Regions from separate parts of the Brevibacillus sp. WF146 genome, predicted to be linked through region 1. Evidence: riboswitches for the same ligand, from Rfam matches in the RefSeq annotation. Region 1 holds a riboswitch; the other holds the start of a gene.
The links. A riboswitch is a leader RNA that binds a small molecule or an ion and turns the genes downstream of it on or off. The one in region 1 is predicted to bind FMN.

Region 1 (9,493 bases):
GTTCCGGCTTGTCGGAAGGCGGCACGTTTGCCCAACAGCCTGTCAGGATCATGCCGGACAGCAGAAGACGAAGCAGGGAGTGACGCATGCGGGTTGACTCCTTTCAGGGGAAAGTCGATCCTTTATACGGTATGACGAGGGAGGTGGGGGTTTGTTTCGGAAAGACGAAGCCGCAGAGCGAAAAAAAGGCGCACAGCGTTTTCCAGCACAATTGATTTTGCAGAAATGAGTGGCCTTCGCTAAACTTAGCTATGGATTACGTAGAGGCCAAGCAAAGGACGGGTTGTCATGATTCGTGTCAGTCATCTGCAAAAGGAGTTTCGCATCCATCAGGCCCGTGCCGGCCTGGCGGGTGCGTTTCGCGACTTGTTCAGCCGGGAGTACAAGACGGTCAAGGCGGTTGACGACATTTCCTTTACCGTCGAGGAAGGGGAGATGTTCGCCCTGATCGGGGAAAACGGGGCCGGCAAATCAACCACGATCAAAATGCTGACGGGGATTCTCACCCCGAGCGGCGGCGAGATCGTCATCAACGGCTACGTGCCGTACCGGCAGCGGGAGCAGTACGTTCGCTCCATCGGCGTCGTCTTCGGACAGCGCTCCCAGCTTTGGTGGGACCTCTCGCCGCTGGAATCGTTCCGCCTGCTGAAAAACGTCTACAAGGTGGACGACGCGGCGGGAGAGCGCTGGCTGGAGCGCCTGATCGAGGAGCTGGACATCGCTTCGTTCGTCAGCCAGCCGGTGCGCAAGCTGAGCCTCGGCCAGCGCATGCGCTGCGAAGTGGCCGCCGCCTTGATTCACAAGCCGAAGCTGCTCTTTCTCGACGAGCCGACGGTCGGGCTGGACGTGCTGGTCAAGCAGAAAATCCGGGAGTTTCTCCGCAACCTGAATGAAACGGAACAGACGACGATCCTCTTGACCACGCACGACGTGTCCGACATCGAGGCGCTCTGCAAGCGGGTGCTGGTGATGGACAAAGGCCGGCTGATCTTTGACGGCCAATTGGCTGAACTGAAAGAGAAGTGGGGCAACGGCACCGAGGTGGCATTCCAGTTCAAGAAGCGGACTGCGCCGGAAGAGCTGCGGGCGGCGCTCGGCGAGCTGCCCTGTGAAATCCTGCGGGACAACGAGTTCTCGCTGCGGGTAAAGGTGGTGCGCAGCCAGGACATGCTGCCGTTCGTCCTGTCCGTGGTGATGGGCTCGTTTGAGGTGAGCGACGTGAAGATCAAGGAGGCCAGCACGGAAGACATCGTGCGCAACATCTACTCGGCCGACGGCGAGGTCGTCAGCCATGGGTAAACTCTATCTGGAACTGATCCGCATCCGGTTTCTGACCATGCTCGCCTACCGGGTGAACTACTACAGCGGCATCATCATCTACGCGATCAACATCGGCGCCTATTACTTCCTCTGGGGAGCGATCTACGGCGGCCAGCAGCAGCTCGGCGGCCTCACCGTGGAGCAGATGACCGCATACGTCGCCATCGCCTGGATGTCCCGGGCGTTCTACTTCAACAACATCGACATGGAGATCGCTCAGGACGTGCGGGAAGGCAAGGTGGCCATCGAGATGATCCGGCCCTACAATTATCTGTCCGTGAAAACGGCGCAGGCGTTCGGCGAGGGCGTCTTTCGCCTGCTCTTTTTCGCGGCGCCCGGCATCTTTCTGGTCAGCCTGTTGATCCCGTTCCGCTTCCCCGGAACGCCGGAAGCCTGGGGCCTGTACCTGGTCAGCCTCATGCTCGCGTTTGTCATCAACACGGAGCTGAACCTGCTGACCGGCCTGTTTACCTTTTTCCTGTTCCGCAACGACGGGATGATGCGGGCCAAGCGGGTGATCGTCGATCTGATGTCCGGCCTGGTGCTGCCGATCAGCTTTTTCCCCGGCTGGGCCCAGACGCTGATGGGCTGGCTGCCGTTTCAGGCGATCAACTACTATCCCAGCCTGATCTTCACCGGCGCGATTTCGCCGGAGCGGGCGTGGGAGCTGATCGGGCTGCAGGCTGTGTGGATCGCGGTGATTTTCATGCCGATCCTGATCCTGTGGCGGCGGGCCCGTCACAAACTGGTCGTGCAGGGAGGGTAGCCGATGCAAAACGCGCGACACATCATCGGCGTCTTTGCCGATTACCTCGGACAGTATTTCAAGACCAGGCTGGCGTACCGGGCCGACTTTTTCGGCGACCTGGTCTCCAATCTGATCTACGAGCTGATCAATCTCGTCTTCATCATCGTCGTCTTTCAGCACGTGCCGCTGCTGAAAGACTGGACGCGGGACGAAATCATCTTCATCTACGGATTCTTCCTGATTCCGTATGCGCTGTTTTCGATGTTTTTCAGCTTCTGGGACTTCAACGAGCGCTACATCATCCGCGGCGAGATGGACCGCATCCTGACCCGGCCGCTGCACAACCTGGCCCAGGTGTGCCTGGAATCGATGGCGCCGGACCGCATCTTCGGCGTCATCTCCGGGCTGATCATCATGGGCTACGCCGCTTTCAAGCTGGATCTGTCCTTCCACTGGTACGATCCGCTGGTGTTTGTCGTGCTGGTGATCGGCGGGGCGCTGATCTACGCCGGGGTGTACACGGCGATTGCCGCCATCAGCTTTTTCTCCGACTCGCGCACGGGCATCGCGCCGATGATCTGGAACATCCAGCAGTACGGCCGCTATCCCGTGGACGTGTACAACAAGGTGATTCGCTTCGTGCTGACGTACATCCTGCCGTTCGCCTTCGTCGGCGTCTACCCGGCCGCCTACTTTTTGCGCAAGGAGACGTGGTACACCTACGCGGCGTTCACGCCGGTCATGGGCGTGATCTTTTTCGGCATCGGGCTCGCCGTCTGGAACTGGGGCGTGCGCAAATACAGAGGAGCGGGGTCGTGACCCGCTCTTCCCTTGACAGGCAATCTAGTACTCACCACGCGACTTGTGTTTACACAAAGCGGACCAGGGTGAGTCTTTTTGTTTATCAGGGGAGATTTTCGTGAACGAATCGGCGTATAGGCGAGAATTAAAACCACCACACGCGCCTGTTTCAATGTGGTAACGTTTGGCTTCAGGCGGGGAACAGCGGAGCCCCCGGTCGTTCGTCCGGCAAATGCGCAGAGACACTTCCGGCATTGTCAAATGAATCGGCGACGCCGTATAATAAGCTGGTAACAACCAATACCACAATTCCTTCGGGGCAGGGTGAAATTCCCGACCGGCGGTGATCGCGCAAGGCGCGTAAGCCCGCGAGCCTCCCTGGCGGAAACGCCTGGGAGTGCAGGATCCGGTGCGAATCCGGAGCCGACAGTACAGTCTGGATGGGAGAAGGATGACGACAGTACGTACACCGCACGTGCTTGTTTGCCTGTGCGCGGGTGCGGGATGCGGGGGGTGCATGCCCGATCGGGACCCCTTCGATTTCGCATACCTGTTTGGCGCAGTCATGGGTCGCTGTCCGCGTACGCAAGCCCTGAGGAGAAACGAATCCTCAGGGCTTTTGTTTTACGATTGGTTCGGATGGACGGCCGGGCAGGTGGGACGTACTCGTTGCCATTCCTCATCAGAAGGAAGAAACACGTGAGGAGATGGTACAGATGAAAGTAACAGCGATGCGCTCATCGCAAGCGACCCAGCGGCTGGTGGCGATTCCCATGCTGGCGGCGGTCGCGTTTGTTCTGCAGTATCTCGAGTTTCCGGTACCGATGCTGCCGCCGTTCCTGAAGCTGGATTTCAGCACGCTGCCCGCGTTGATCGGGGGCCTGCTCTACGGACCGGTCGCCGGGGTGCTGGTGGAAGTGCTGAAAAACGCGCTGCACATGCTGTTGAAAAATACGGACGGCCTGCTGATCGGCGAGGTGGCCAACGTGGTCGCAGGCGCCAGCTTTATCCTGGCGGCCATCTATTTGCAGCGCCGGGGCATGGGGAAAAAGGGCTTTGCCGCCGGCCTTGTGCTGGGAACGGTGCTGATGACGGCGGTCATGGCGGTCGCCAACGCCTATTTCCTGCTGCCGGCCTACGCGGCTCTCTACCAGGTGCCGCTGGAGCAGCTCCTGGCCCAGTTCCAGGCGGACAGCGTCTGGTCGTTTGTCCTGTACAGCATCGTGCCGTTTAACATACTCAAAGGGGTTGTGCTCTCGCTGGCAGCGTATCCGCTGTACCTCAAGCTGTCCGGCCGGCTCAACCTCCGCGCGGCAAATTGACAATGATTTCTTGGCTTGCTATGATAGTGCCTAACCAAAGGCAATGAAAGGACCCGCAGGTACTGGCCGTGTTCCAGAGAGTCGGCCCTTGTCTGGAAGGCCGATGCACAGGCGTATCTGCTCCCCATCCTGGAGCCGCTGGCGATGAGCCATGCCGGATGCCCTGCCGTTATCGGGCGTTGAGTGGGCCGCAGCACGCCGTTGCGGTCAATCAGGGTGGTACCACGGGTAATTCCCCCGTCCCTATTGGGATGGGGGTTTATTTTTTTACGAGGAGTGTGTCACATGGCAGACGAAAAAGCGTTTGTAAAGGAGATTACCCCGCAGTCGGAGGACTTTTCGCGCTGGTACATCGACACGATTACCAAGGCGGATCTGATGGATTACACCCCGGTCCGCGGCTGCATCGTGTTCAAGCCGGACGGCTTCGAGCTGTGGGAGCGGATCCAGGCGGCGATGGACAAGCGGTTCAAGGAGACCGGCCACCGCAACGCCTATTTTCCGATGCTGATTCCCGAGTCGTTTTTCCAAAAAGAGAAGGAGCACGTGGAAGGCTTTAATCCGGAGCTGCCCTGGGTGACCGAAGCGGGCGGCGAAAAGCTGGAAGAGCGGCTCGCGCTGCGGCCGACGTCCGAGACGATCATCGGCCACATGTACAGCCAGTGGATTCAGAGCTATCGCGACCTGCCGGTGCTGATCAACCAGTGGGCCAACGTCTTCCGCTGGGAAAAGCGGACGATGCCGTTCCTGCGCACGTCCGAATTCCTCTGGCAGGAGGGGCATACCGCCCACGCCACCGAGGAGGAAGCGCGGCAGGAAACGATGCAGATGCTGGACATCTACAGCGAGGTGGTCGAACAGGAGCTGGCCATTCCCGTCTGGAAAGGGCAGAAGACGCCGACCGAACGCTTTGCCGGCGCGATCGACACGTATTCCATCGAAGCGATGATGAAGGACGGCAAAGCCGTTCAGGCCGGCACCTCGCACTACCTGGGCGAGAACTTTGCCAGAGGCTTTGACATCAAGTTTCTCGACAGGGACAATCAGTTCAAGTACGTTCATACCACCTCGTGGGGGACGTCCACCCGTCTGATCGGTTCGATGATCATGGTTCACGGCGACGACCGCGGGCTGGCGCTGCCGCCGCGCGTGGCACCGACCCAGGTCGTGATGATCCCGGTCGGTCCGGTCAAGCTGCGGGAAAAGGTGATGGAGAAGTTCAATCCGCTGTTCGACGCCCTGAAAGCGGCGGGCGTGAGGGTGAAGGCGGACCTGCGCGAAGAGACGCCCGGCTGGAAGTTCAACGAGTGGGAAATGCGCGGCGTACCGATTCGCCTGGAGATCGGTCCGCGCGATGTGGACAACGGACAGGTGGTCCTGGCCCGTCGCGATACCGGCGAGAAGGTGACGGTCTCCCTGGACCGGGCGGTGGAAGCGGTCGCCGACCTGCTGGAAGAGATTCAGCGGAACATGTTTGAAAAGGCGCTGGCGTTCCGAACCGCTCACTCCCATCTGGACATCGACACCCTCGATGCGCTGAAGGCGCACATCGTCAAGGCGGAAAGCGAAAAAAGCATCGCCGGCTGGGTGCTGGCCGGCTGGTGCGGCGACGACGCCTGCGAAGCGAAAGTGAAGGAGGAGACCAAGTTCACCTCCCGCAACATTCCGTTTGAGCCGCCGACAGTCAAGCATACCTGCATCGCCTGCGGCGGGGAAGCCAAGCATACCGTCTGGTTCGCCCGCGCCTATTAAACCGCCCTTCGGCTGGCGGGGCGAAAACAAAAGGGGCACCCGCGCATATCGGGTGCCCGCTTTTCGTTACTGCGGCTTTCGCTACCCCAGGACCCAATCGGCGAAGGCCCCGGGGTCGGTAAACAGGTAATCCGGTTCGGGCTGGAAACGGCCCGCTTTTTGCGTGACAGGCAGCCAGTCGACGCCGACCGTGACCAGGGCGGCGGCCCGACCCGCAAGAACGTCGGCGTCGCTGTCCCCCACGTACAGCGTTTGTTCGGCGCGTGCTCCCAGCCGTTCCATCGCGGACAGAATGCCTTCGGGATCGGGCTTTGGCCTGGAAACGTCGTCTCCGGTGATCACCACGTCAAAGTAGCGGGCCAGCCCCCACGCCTGAAGGGAAATGTCGGCGCTGCGCCGCCCTTTTCCGGTGACAATGCCCATAACGATGCCGGCCTCGCGCAGCCGGTCCAGCATCAGCGCGATCTCCGCCGGATTGTGCACGTGCCGGTGCCCTTCCGCGTAGACCCGAAAAAAGTGGTCGAGAGCCTGTTCCACCTGGTCTGGCGGGATCTTCGCCTGCAGGATGCCGGTCTCCGTCGGTCCGAACATGGCGACGATCTCCTCGTCCGCGTAGCGGCGGTGGTGAAACTGCTGAAACGTCGAGCGAAACGCTGTGAAAATCAGCGGCAGCGTATCCGCGACGGTGCCGTCAAAATCAAACAGGATGGTGCGCATCGCAAGCCTCCCTTGCACGAAACATGGCGAAAACCATCGCGTGGGATGGTTTTCGTGTGCAGTCATTCCTATGCGTCAGGCGGAGCCGTTATTCGTCGCTGTCCTCAAACGCGTCGCCCTCGTCTTCGGCCGGATCGGGGGGCGTCAGCGGAAACAGCACGTCAAAGAACTTGAACTTGCGGCGGCCGTTTTCGTTTTTCAGCCCCTTGTACTTTTGCAGCAGTTCGCTGATCTCGTCCACCAGTTGATTCCGTTCTTCTTGATTTAAATAAAATTCAGTTAAATTAAATGCGAACGTGTCCTTGTACTCTTTGCGCACGTCCACATCGCTCGCCACAAACCGGTTGAGCGTCCGCATCAAATCCCGCTCCGTGGTGCGGAACGGCGTAAACATGATGTCGCTCAACTGCTGCGCGTTTTCTTCGATCATCAACTGCAGCTTGACCTGGATCACCTTGGCCACAGGCTGATAGTACTTCTCCACAATCGAGCCTTTGACCCGGGTGTCCACCTGTTCCAAGAGACCGACGCGGACCAGCTCCTTCACGTGGTAATGCAGGCGGGCGGCGTTTTCGCCCAGCTCGGTCGCGATCTGCTTCGCCGTGCGCGGCTCCAGGTCTTCAAACAGTTCCAAAATTTTTACACGCTCCGGTATGGCAAGAGATTTAAGGGCTTCCGGTTCGGTTACCTGAAAAAACTCTTTCATGATTGATTCACCATCCAGCAACTACGCCAAATTTTTTATAATTCTTTATTCTTTACGAATTTACTATCCATTCATTCTATCGTTTTCTCTCCAAAAGCGCAACGTGTAAGCGGATGAAGTGGTCTGCCGCTTTGTGGTAAAATGAGACAGGTATGTCAAGCAGAAAATCGAAGCGGAAAGTAGGGATCCAACGATGGTAGCAGTGGGACAAGCGGCGCCTGATTTTACCCTGCAGGCGAACAGCAACCGGACGATTTCTCTCCAGGATTTTCGCGGCCAATACGTGGTGCTGTACTTTTATCCCAAGGACATGACCCCAGGCTGCACGACGGAAGCGTGCGATTTTCGCGACTATCACCCGGAGTTTGCCAAGCTGAACACGGTCGTGCTCGGCATCAGCCCCGACGATGTCAAATCGCATGACAAGTTTGCCGCCAAGCACGAGCTGCCGTTTCCGCTGCTGGCCGACCCGGATCACCAGGTGGCGGAGGCGTACGGCGTCTGGGTGCTGAAAAAGATGTACGGACGGGAATACATGGGCATTGAACGCTCCACGTTTCTCATCGACCCGGAAGGCACGATCGTCAAGGCGTGGCCCAAGGTAAAGGTGAAGGGGCACGTCGAGGAAGTTCTGCAAACGATCAGGGAACTGCAGCAGCAATAGGAACAGCCTTCTGTCGGGCTCACTCGGCGAGGAAGGTTCTTTTACGAGGATGCTGCAGCATATAACGCAAGCGATTGGGGGAAACACAATGACCGTATCGACCGACTACATGGTGGAGATGTTTTGCCGTCTGGCCAACACGCCCAGTCCTTCCGGCAATACCGCCAAAGTGATGGCCCTGGTGGAAGGAGAACTGACCCGATTGGGCATCGGCTATGTGCGCACCAACAAGGGAGCGGTGCTGGCTACCCTGCCCGGCAGCAACGACGACAAGCAGCGGCTGCTGACGGCCCACGTGGACACGCTGGGCGCGATGGTGAAGGAGATCAAGGAGAACGGCCGGCTGAAACTGGCCCTGATCGGCGGTTTCGAGTGGAACGCGGTGGAGGGCGAGCACTGCATGGTCGAGACGGACAGCGGCCGGATCATTACCGGCACGATCCTCTCGACAAAGGCGTCGGTCCATGTCTACGGCCGGGAAGCGGGCAAAATGGAGCGCACCGAGCATAACATGGAAGTGCGGCTGGACGAAAAGGTAAACAGCAGGGAAGACGTGCTGGCGCTGGGCATTCGCGTCGGTGACTTCGTTTCGTTTGACCCGCGGGTGACCGTTACCGAGAGCGGGTTTATCAAATCCCGCCACATCGACGACAAGGCCAGCGTGGCCATTCTGTTCGGCGTGCTGAAACACCTGCGGGAGAGTGGAGCCACGCTGCCGTACACGACCCATTTTCTCATCAGCAACAACGAGGAGATCGGCTACGGCGGCAACGCCTGCGTGCCGGAACGGGTGGTGGAGTATCTGGCGGTGGACATGGGTGCGATCGGCGACGGCCAGACCACGGACGAATACTGCGTCTCCATCTGCGCCAAAGACTCGTCCGGCCCGTACCACTACGGACTGCGCAAACACCTGGTGAAGCTGGCCGAGGAGCATGGGTTGAACTACCAGGTGGACATTTACCCGTACTACGGCTCCGACGCCAGCGCCGCGCTCCGGGCCGGATACGACATCGTGCACGGATTGATCGGGCCCGGCGTGGACGCGTCCCACTCCCACGAGCGGACGCACAAGGAGGCCCTGGAAAACACGGCCAAGCTGGTGCTGGCCTACCTCCATTCGGAAGTCATGCAGGCGTAGGTGAAGAGATCATGAGCGACATGTATCGTTGGGCGGAGTATTACGATGTGACGCAGCGCGGCCTGCCGGGAGACGTCGAATTTTACCTGGAGATGGCCCGCGCTGCCGGAGGTGAGGTACTGGATCTCGCCTGCGGTACCGGACGCATCGCCATTCCGCTGGCAGAGGCGGGGGTGAGCGTCACCGGGCTGGACCTGTCGGCCGAGATGCTGGAGCGGGCCCGGAAAAAGGCGGACGAGCGCGGAGTGTCGGGACAGCTTTCGTTTGTGCAGGGAGACATGCGGGCGTTTGATCTGGGCAAAACCTTTTCGCTGGTGATGAT
Region 2 (9,493 bases), 1.5 Mb from region 1:
GCGACGCCGGAGGAGGTACGCCTGGCAATGGAGCGAGCCAGGCAGTCGTTTGGCGGTTGGTCCGCCACGCCGCTTCCGGAACGGCTCCACTACCTGACCCGGCTGCGCCATTACCTGGTGGAGCAGGCGGAAGCGCTGGCGGAGAAAATCAGCGCCGACACCGGCAAACTCACGCTGGAAGCGCTCATGACGGAAATCTTCGTCACCGCGGACACGATCCGCTTCTACGAGAAGAACGCAAAGCGGATGCTGTCCCCCAGACGGGTGCCCACGCCGCTGGTGCTGTGGCCGAAACGGTCGTCCATCCACTACAAACCGCTGGGCGTGGTCGCGGTCATTTCGCCGTGGAATTACCCGTTCCAGCTTTCCGTCATTCCCGCCCTTTCCGCGCTGGCGGCCGGCAACACGGTCCTGCTGAAGCCGTCGGAAGTCACGCCGTACACCGGCCTGGTCATGGACGAACTGTTTCGGGCCGTCGGCTTCCCCGAGGGGGTCATCCAGGTGCTTCACGGCGGCAGGGAGGTGGGGCAGGCGCTGGTGGCTGCCAAGCCGGACAAGATCTTTTTCACCGGCTCGGCGGCGACGGGCCGCGCCATCATGAAGCAGGCGGCGGAACACCTGATCCCGGTGGAACTGGAGCTGGGCGGCAAGGACCCGATGATCGTCTTTGCCGACGCCCATTTGGAGCGGGCCGCCAATGCCGCCGTCTGGGGCGCGTTCACCAACGCGGGACAGGTCTGCATGTCCGTCGAGCGTCTCTACGTCGAGCAAAGCGTGTACCCGCAGTTTGTGGAGCTGGTCAAGGCGAAGACGGCGGCGCTGCGCCAAGGCTTTCCCCGTCAGGCGGACATCGGGTCAATGACCTTTCCCCGACAGGTCGAGATCGTTCGTGACCACGTGGCCGACGCCATCGCCAAGGGAGCCGTGGTGGAGATCGGCGGCCGCTTTGAAGAAGACGGGATGTTTCTGCCCCCGACCGTCCTGACGGGCGTGACGCACGCGATGAAAATCATGCGCGAGGAGACGTTTGGCCCCGTCCTGCCGATCATGCCCTTTTCCTCCGAGGAAGAAGCGATCCGCCTGGCAAACGACTCGCCGTACGGGCTGAACGCTTCTGTCTGGTCGCAGGACGAGACAAAGGCCAGACGAGTCGCGCTGCAGTTGGAAACCGGCAATGTCTGCATCAACGACTGCCTGGTCAGCTACGCCAACCCCCATCTGCCGTTCGGCGGCGTAAAACAGAGCGGCATCGGGCGCTACCGCGGTCCGGAAGGCTTGCGGGCGTTTACGCACGCCGTCTCCGTCATGCACGATCCCGGCAGGCGAAAACGGGAGGTCAACTGGTATCCCTACACCGAGGAGCAGGAGACGATGTTTGTCGGGCTGATCAAGGCCCTGTTCGGCAGGGAACGGAAATGGAACCGCCAGGCCCTGCGTGCGGCCTGGCGGGAGTGGAAGCGTCTGCGGGAATAGCGGCCGCCCTTTAGGCGAACTGCCGGTTCAGGTTCGCCATTTCGATGGCGGCTGCGGCCGCTTCCCATCCTTTGTTGCCTGCTTTGGTGCCGGCCCGCTCGATCGCCTGCTCGATCGAGTCCGTCGTCAGCACGCCAAAAATCACGGGAACGCCCGTAGCCAGGGAGATGGACGCCACCCCTTTGGCGCATTCGCTGCACACGTAGTCAAAGTGAGGCGTCGCTCCGCGAATGACCGCGCCCAGCGTGACGACGGCGTCGTAGCGGCCGGACTCCGCCATTCGCTTGGCGATCAGCGGGATTTCAAAGGCGCCGGGCACCCAGGCCACGTCGACGTTTGCTTCCTCCACGCCGTGCCTCTTCAGCGCGTCCAGCGCGCCGCCGAGCAGCTTGCTGACGATCAATTCGTTAAACCGGGCTGCCACGATGCCTACGCGCAGACCCGTTCCTACCAGATTTCCCTCGAACACTTTCATGGTTGTTCACTCCTTGTTCAAAGTTGAAGCAGGTGACCCAGCTTCTCGTGTTTGGCGGCCAGATACCGCCTGTTGTGCGGATGGGCCGGCATCTGAATCGGCACCCGCTCTGCCACTTCCAGTCCGTAGCCGCTGAGGCCGCGGATCTTCCGCGGGTTGTTGGTCAACAGCCGCATGCGTTTCACGCCCAGATCGCGCAGGATTTGCGCCCCGATCCCGTAGTCGCGCAGGTCGGCGGGGAAGCCCAGCTTTTCGTTCGCTTCCACGGTGTCGTAGCCGTCCTCCTGCAGCTTGTAGGCGCGCAGTTTGTTGATCAGGCCGATGCCGCGCCCCTCCTGCCGCATGTACAGGAGGACGCCCCGTCCTTCCGCTTCGATCTGCCGCAGGGCGGCGTGCAGTTGGGGGCCGCAGTCGCAGCGGTGCGAGCCGAAAATATCGCCGGTCAGGCACTCGGAGTGGACCCGCACCAGCACCGGTTCGTCGGGCGTGATCTCTCCCTTGATCACCGCCACGTGCTCTTTGCCGTCCAGTTCGTTGGTGTAGGCGGCGATGCGGAAGTCGCCGTATTCGGTAGGCAGGTTCACCTCGATTTCCCGCTTGACCAGCCGCTCCGTCCGCATCCGGTAGCGGATCAGGTCGGCAATGGTGATCAGCTTGAGATCAAAACGCTCGGCGATCTCGGCCAGTTGGGGCAGGCGGGCCATCGTCCCGTCCTCGTTCATGATTTCGCAGATCACCCCGGCGGGAAAAGCGCCCGCCAGCCGGGCCAGATCGACGGCCGCCTCGGTGTGTCCGGCCCGGCGCAGGACGCCGCCCGGTTTGGCGATCAGCGGAAAGATGTGGCCCGGACGTTGAAAATCGTCCGCCGTTTTTTGATCGTCCAGCATCGCCAGCACGGTGCGCGAGCGTTCGTGAGCGGAGATGCCCGTATGGGTTCCCGCTTCGTCGATGGAGACGGTAAACGCCGTACCCTGCCGGTCCGTGTTTGCCTCCACCATCGGCTTGAGCCGCAGCCGGGCGGCGTGCTCTTCCGTGATCGGCACGCAGACGAGGCCGCGTCCGTGCGTCACCATGAAATTGATCATCTCCGGCGTGGCCGCTTCCGCCAGGCAGACGAAATCCCCTTCGTTTTCCCGGTCCTCGTCGTCCACGACGATCACCGCTTTTCCCTGTCTCAAGTCTTCCAGCGCTTCTTCTATGGCATGGAACATGGTCGGTTCCCTCCCCTCTGTTTTGGCAGCACCCGTCGATTCCATCAGACGAACCCGTGCTCCCGCAAAAACTCCGGCGTAAGCCCCGTCCGCCGCTCCGGCTGCGGCTGTTCGGAGCGCCACGCCAGCAGCCTCTCCACGTACTTGCCGATGACGTCCGCTTCGAGGTTGACCGGATCCCCGATCCGCTTGTCCCGCAAATTGGTGTGGGCCAAGGTGTGCGGGATGATGGAGACGGAAAAGCTTTCCGCGTCCACGTCGACGACCGTCAGGCTGATGCCGTCCAGGCAGATCGAGCCGCGCGGCACCACGTATTTGAGCACATCCGGCTCCGCTCCGATCCGAAACAGCACCGCGTTGGCATGCGGGTGGCGCGAGAGAATGGTTCCCGTCCCGTCCACGTGGCCGGAGACGATGTGGCCGCCGAAGCGGTCCCCCAGCCTCATCGCCCGCTCCAGGTTGACAATCTGCCCCCGTTTTGCCTGCCGCAAACTGGTTTTGTTCAAGGTCTCCGGCATCACGTCCACGCTGAATTGACGGTCGGTATGGGCCGTTACGGTCAGGCAGACGCCGTTGACGGCGATGCTGTCGCCGACGCGGACGCCCTCCAGCACCCGCTCGGCGCGGATCACCATGCGGCATGCCTGGCCGTCTCCCGTCACGCTCTCCACTACGCCCACTTCTTCCACCAGTCCGGTAAACATGGCGTCGCTCTCCTCCTTGTGTCTCATGATTCCGAATCCCAGACGGGGTAGCCGGTGATCCGCAGGTCGTGCGGTCCCACCTGCTCCCACTCGACATCGGCCAGCGGCACCGCCTCGTCCATCCGTTCCAGCCCCGGACCGCCAAACGGCGTGGGGGCACCGGCGCCGCCGACCAGCTTCATGGAGAGGTAGGCGACGATCTTTTGGACCGCCCGCGCGCGGAGAAACGAGCCGTTTACCTCCGCACCGCCTTCCACCAAAAGCGAGGTGATGCCCCGCGCTCCCAGTTCATCCAGCACCTGCTCCACCGTGACCGGTCCGTCCGGCACGAGTACCGTCACACCGCGCTCCTCCAGCGCCGCCCGCTTCTCTGCCGGCGCCTCCGCCGAGGTGACAATCCACGTCGGCGCCTTGCCGTCATTCACCACGCGGGCATCCAGCGGCGTGCGCAGCCGCCTGTCCAGGATGACCCGAACCGGCTGACGGCCCGTCGCCGTGCCCGCCGTCCGGGCCGTCAGCTCGGGGTCGTCGGCGATCACCGTCCCGACCCCCACGAGAATCGCGTCGTGCCGCCGGCGCAGTTCGTGCACCTGCCCGCGCGCCTCCTCGCCCGTGATCCAGCGGCTGTGCCCCGTCACCGTGGCGATTTTGCCGTCCAGGGTGCTGGCCGTCTTCACGGTGACGAACGGCCGCCGGGTGGTGATGTAGTGGAAAAAGACTTCGTTGAGCCGCCGCGCCTCCGTCTCCCCGATGCCGACGGTGACCTCCACGCCGGCGGCGATCAGCCGGGACACCCCCTGCCCCGCCACCAGCGGATTGGGATCCAGCACGGCCACCACCACACGGCTGATCCCCGCCTGGATGACCGCGTCGGCGCAGGGAGGCGTTCGTCCGTAATGGCTGCACGGCTCCAGCGTGACGTACAAGGTGGCCCCTTTTGCCCGTTCGCCGGCCATCCGCAGCGCGTGCACCTCTGCATGAGGCTCGCCTGCTTTCAGGTGGGCCCCCATGCCGACGACCTCGCCGTCTTTTACCACCACGGCCCCCACCAGCGGATTGGGGCTGGTCTGTCCCGCCGCGGAGCGCGCCAGCTCCAGCGCCAGCGCCATGTATCGTGCGTCGTGTTCCATCGTGCGCTCCTTTCCCGCTTCGTTTTCGCCCCAACAAAAAATGCCCTGACATCGAATCAGGGCATAGGGGAATAAGCCTGTTGCCGTCCGTTTTTTCCAAAAAACGGACGCACAGGCTCACCAAATACCTTCTCCCATCCGGACTGTACCGTCGGCCTTGGAATTTCACCAAGTCAGTCGCTGTCGGCCAAAGCCGTCAGCGAGTCGCGGGCTGAGACGTGCGTTCGTCATCACCGCCGGTCGGGAATTTCACCCTGCCCTGAAGGTTGGTATTCAGTTACGGGCATTATACCACAATTTCAGACGAGTCCTACACTTTTTCCGGCGACGGCGGCGAAATCAGCAGAAAAGCCCGGAATTCTTCATCCGGGCTTTCCCCTTACGGCGTGTTGTCCGGCTGAGCATCCGGCCTTGGCACATCCGGCTTTCCTTCCGGATTGTTGTACAGGTACTGCGGCACGTCGCCGATGACGAGCGAGTGGGTGATCGGGATTTTGGTGGTCACCGTCTTCTGGTCGGTGGCAAACGGGATGACGATCCGCAAATCCACGTCGACGTAGATGTACACCGTGACCAGCACCATGTTGATGCCCGCTTCCTTCATCTCCGTATCCAGGCGCGTCTTCACCGCCCCGATCGGCATAAAGGTGACGGGAAGTTCCGGCCCCATCTGCGCCAGGAAGCTGCTGCCCGTCGCCAATCCGAGCGGGATGTGGCGGTCCACTTTTTCGTCTTCCAATTCCTTCAACCGGTTCTGAACGCGGGAGGTGGTTTCTCCTACAATCCGCGAATACTCCTTGAAGTTGAACTGGTACGCCTGAATCCGCCCCTCGTTGTCCTTTTCAATCTTGACGATCTGGTTGAAGTCCACGCCCTGCTGCGTGATCCGTTTCGTCACCGCGTCGGTGATGGCCTGCTTGGCCAACTGCTCCGCCTTTTGCGACGCCAGGATCAGAAGCGTCGGCTTCAGGCGATTCTCGACAAAGACCAGAAACTGGATTATCATCACGAAGAATATGACCAGCGCGATAAAAAACGCTTTCGTGCGCGAAAGCGGATGTCTCCATCGCCGACGGGGTCGAAACATCGCCACGCCCGTCACCTCCCAGTTGGTACATCCTATGCGGGAGGGAGCCAAAAGAGAAGCCGAACCTGCCTCGGGCGGTTTGGCTCCGCTTCTCGCCGTTGCACTTCTCGCCGCTGCCGTTTTCACGTGACAGCCGCCCCCCTCCGCCTCAAGGACGGGGCAGAGGGGGTACGGGCGTTATTGCACATGGCCGATCAATCCTGTCGCAAGCCCCGGGAATAACGCCAGCAGCGCGATGAACAGCAGCATGATCACGGCGTACGGGGCCGCGCCGCGCACGATCAGGGCGATCGGTGTGGACGGGTCGATGCCCTTGAGCACAAACAGGTTCAGTCCCACGGGCGGCGTAATCAGGGCCAGCTCCATGTTGACCACCATGATGATGGCGAACCAGATGGGGTCAAAGCCCAGGGACGTGATAATCGGATACAAAATGGGCAGTGTGATGACCAGGATGGAGACCGTCTCCAGGAAGCATCCGAGCACGAGCAGGAGCAGGTTGATCAGGATGAACACGACCCACTTGGAGACCGGCAGGCCGGTGGCCATCTCCGTCATCGCCTGCGGAATCTGCAGGGAGGTGAGGATGAAGCCGAACAGCATCGCCCCGACGATGATGAACAGGATCATCGCGTTGGTGGCGACGGTCGACAGCAGGATGTTTTTGATGTTGGCCCAGGTGAGGCTGCGGTAGACGATCCCCGCCACCAGCAGGCTGAATATTACGCCGGCGGCGGCCGCCTCGGTGGGGGTGAACACCCCGGAGTAGATGCCGCCGATGATCAAAACGGGCATCAAGAGGCCCCAGACCGCTTTGCGCGTCCCCTGCCAACGCTCCTGCCAGCTGGCCGGCTCGCCTTTGATGTGGCGCATGCTCCACGACGCGTACGCCATAAAAATTGCCAGCAGCAAAATCCCCGGCACCACTCCGGCGATAAACAGCTTGCCGACCGATTCGCCGGTGACCGAGCCGTAGATGATCATCGGCACGCTGGGCGGGATCAGGATGCCCAAGGTACCGCCCGCCGCCAACAGGCCCAGCACCGTTTTTTTGTCATAACCCCGTGTGGTCATCTCGGGAATTGCCACCGTGCCAATCGTCACCGCCGTCGCCACACTGGAACCGGAGATGGCGGCAAAGATGCCGCAGCACACCAGTGTGGCCAGCCCGAGGCCGCCCGGCAGATGACGCAGCCAGCGGCTCGCCATTTCGTACAGCTCCCTGCCTACGCCGCTGTAGAGCAAAATCTGACTCATCAGCACGTACATCGGCAGGGAGCTGATGGTAAAGTCATCCAGCGCCTTGTACGCGATGATGGGAATCTGGTGCAGCCCCAGTACGCCGCCGTTGAACCAGTACAGGCCGATCGCGGCCAAGAGCGAGAGGGCAAAGGCAACGGGCACGCCGATCAAGAGCAGCGAGGCCATGCCGCCCGCAAAGAACAGGCCCATTACGCACCGCCCCCTTTCCCGCCGCGTATGCAGTCCGCCACCTGCAGCAGAAAGGCGAGACTCAGCAGCGTGCCGCCGATCGGCAGCAGCATCTCCGGCATGTACATGGGTATCTGCAAGAGCGAGGTGGAGGTAAAGCCGAGCTCCATCGACCGCTTGACGTGTTCCCAGCCGAAGATGGCAAACAGCAGGCTGAACGCGAGCCCCAGCAGGGCGGAAACGATCAGCAGCCAGCGGCGCGCGGCGGCCGGCACGTTGTGCAGGAGCAAATCCACCTTGATGTGGGCGTCTGCCCGGACCGCGTACGCCGCCCCGATGAAACAACTGCCGATGATCGCGTAAACGGACAGCTCGGTGGCCCAGGTCGTCGGGGCGTCAAAGAGCGAACGGGAGACGATCTCGTAAAAAATCATGCCCGTCGTCACCACGATCAGGATCCCTGCCGTGATTCCCCCCCACAGGATCAAGCGGTCCAGCCAGCGGTACAGGTATGAAAACCATTTCATTCAGCGTCCTCCCTTCCTCGCGTTCTGCCGCACGGTTACTTGATGTTCTGCACGTCGTCCAGCAGCTCTTTGCCCAAGTCCCCGGCGGTTTTCAGGTACTCGTCCCAGGCCGGCCTGGCCGCTTCCTTCCACTGCGGGAGGTCGCTCTCCGGCACCACGTACACGTCCATGCCTTTTTGTTTCAACTGCTCGGTCGTCTGTTTGTCCTCTTCTTCCGCCTGCTTGCGGATCCACTCTTCCGTCTCCCTGGCCGTCGCGGTCAACAGCTCCTGCGTTTTGGGCGGCAGCGCGTCCCAGTACTGCTTGTTGACGGCGAGCAGGAATTCCAGGTAGGCGTAGTTGACGACCGTCAAATAGCGGGACACCTCGTCGTACTTGCGCTGCACCATGGCCGTCGTGCCGGAGGTGGCGCCGTCGATCGTCTTGCGCTGCAGCGCCATGTACACCTCTCCCGCGCCCATGAAGACGGGAGCCGCGCCGTACGCCTGGATCATCACCGACGGAATGTGACCGATGCTGCGGATTTTCAGCCCGTGAAAATCGTCCGGCCTGGTCAGCGGGCGGACGCTGTTGGCAAATTGGGCGTAGCCATAGTCGGCGTACATCAGCACTTTGGCCCCCTTCTTCTCCATCTCCGCATTCAGCTTCTGGCCGACAGGGCCGGACAGGGCCTTGCCCGCCAGCTCGTAGGTGGGAAACGCGAACGGCACGTCAAAAATCCCCATCGCCGGCACCACCGACGACCACAGCGTGGACGAGTTGACCCCCATCTCGACGCCGCCGGTCAGGATCGCCTGGTTCATTTCCTTGTCGCTCAGCAGTTGGCCGGCCGGATACACCTGGATTTTCACCTTGCCGCCGGAGCGCTCCGTCACGTTTTTCGCAAATGCTTCCACCCCGCGCGCGATGTGGTGGTCCTGCGGCAGGTTGTAGGCGAGGCGGATGGTCGCCTCCTGGTAGCCGTCAGCGGATGCCGCCTGCCCGCCGGACGTGCCGACCGCCGCGGTGCCGCCCGGTGCCGCCGCTCCGCCGCAGCCGGCCAGCAGGCCGCCCAGCAGTCCGATCGTCGTCCATGCGGTGATCCAACTTTTTTTCATCGTGGTTTTCCCCCTTGGTCATCTGTGAATCGTTGGCTGTTCTTTCGATTCCACCAGCCGGATGCGGCCCAGCGGCATGCGCATGGAGAAGCTGACGGCGTATTCGGCAGCGTCCAGCATCTTGGAAAAATCCACTCCGGTGCGCACCTTCATCCGTTCAAACATGTACACGACATCCTCCGTCGCCGCGTTGCCGGCGGCGCCCGGCGCAAACGGACAGCCGCCCAGCCCGCCGACCGCGGTCTCGAAGCTGCGGATCCCCGCCGTGTAAGCGGCGTACGTGTTCGCCAGCGCCAAGCCGCGGGTGTCGTGCAGATGCAGCGCGATTCGCTCCGTCCCCACGGCGTCGATCAGCCGT

Region 2: linked by a shared signal. The riboswitch ahead of ribD (bifunctional diaminohydroxyphosphoribosylaminopyrimidine deaminase/5-amino-6-(5-phosphoribosylamino)uracil reductase RibD) and the one ahead of A6764_RS19470 (ECF transporter S component) in region 1 are both predicted to bind FMN.

Annotation. Positions count from the first base shown of each region.
Region 1 covers NZ_CP109943.1:3,930,701-3,940,193, reverse strand. The annotation lists gene A6764_RS19490 (hypothetical protein) at 1-88, opposite strand, end outside; gene A6764_RS19485 (ABC transporter ATP-binding protein) at 289-1,299, shown strand; gene A6764_RS19480 (ABC transporter permease) at 1,292-2,086, shown strand; gene A6764_RS19475 (ABC transporter permease) at 2,090-2,887, shown strand; FMN riboswitch at 3,176-3,325, shown strand; gene A6764_RS19470 (ECF transporter S component) at 3,586-4,191, shown strand; gene proS (proline--tRNA ligase) at 4,477-5,943, shown strand; gene A6764_RS19460 (HAD family hydrolase) at 6,025-6,660, opposite strand; gene A6764_RS19455 (winged helix-turn-helix domain-containing protein) at 6,749-7,366, opposite strand; gene bcp (thioredoxin-dependent thiol peroxidase) at 7,560-8,030, shown strand; gene A6764_RS19445 (M42 family metallopeptidase) at 8,119-9,171, shown strand; gene A6764_RS19440 (class I SAM-dependent methyltransferase) at 9,183-9,493, shown strand, end outside.
Region 2 covers NZ_CP109943.1:997,096-1,006,588, reverse strand. The annotation lists gene A6764_RS04835 (aldehyde dehydrogenase family protein) at 1-1,473, shown strand, start outside; gene ribE (6,7-dimethyl-8-ribityllumazine synthase) at 1,484-1,948, opposite strand; gene A6764_RS04825 (bifunctional 3,4-dihydroxy-2-butanone-4-phosphate synthase/GTP cyclohydrolase II) at 1,966-3,159, opposite strand; gene A6764_RS04820 (riboflavin synthase) at 3,204-3,863, opposite strand; gene ribD (bifunctional diaminohydroxyphosphoribosylaminopyrimidine deaminase/5-amino-6-(5-phosphoribosylamino)uracil reductase RibD) at 3,887-4,993, opposite strand; FMN riboswitch at 5,116-5,264, opposite strand; gene yunB (sporulation protein YunB) at 5,373-6,086, opposite strand; gene A6764_RS04805 (TRAP transporter large permease) at 6,258-7,532, opposite strand; gene A6764_RS04800 (TRAP transporter small permease) at 7,532-8,038, opposite strand; gene A6764_RS04795 (TRAP transporter substrate-binding protein) at 8,074-9,135, opposite strand; gene A6764_RS04790 (hydroxymethylglutaryl-CoA lyase) at 9,154-9,493, opposite strand, start outside.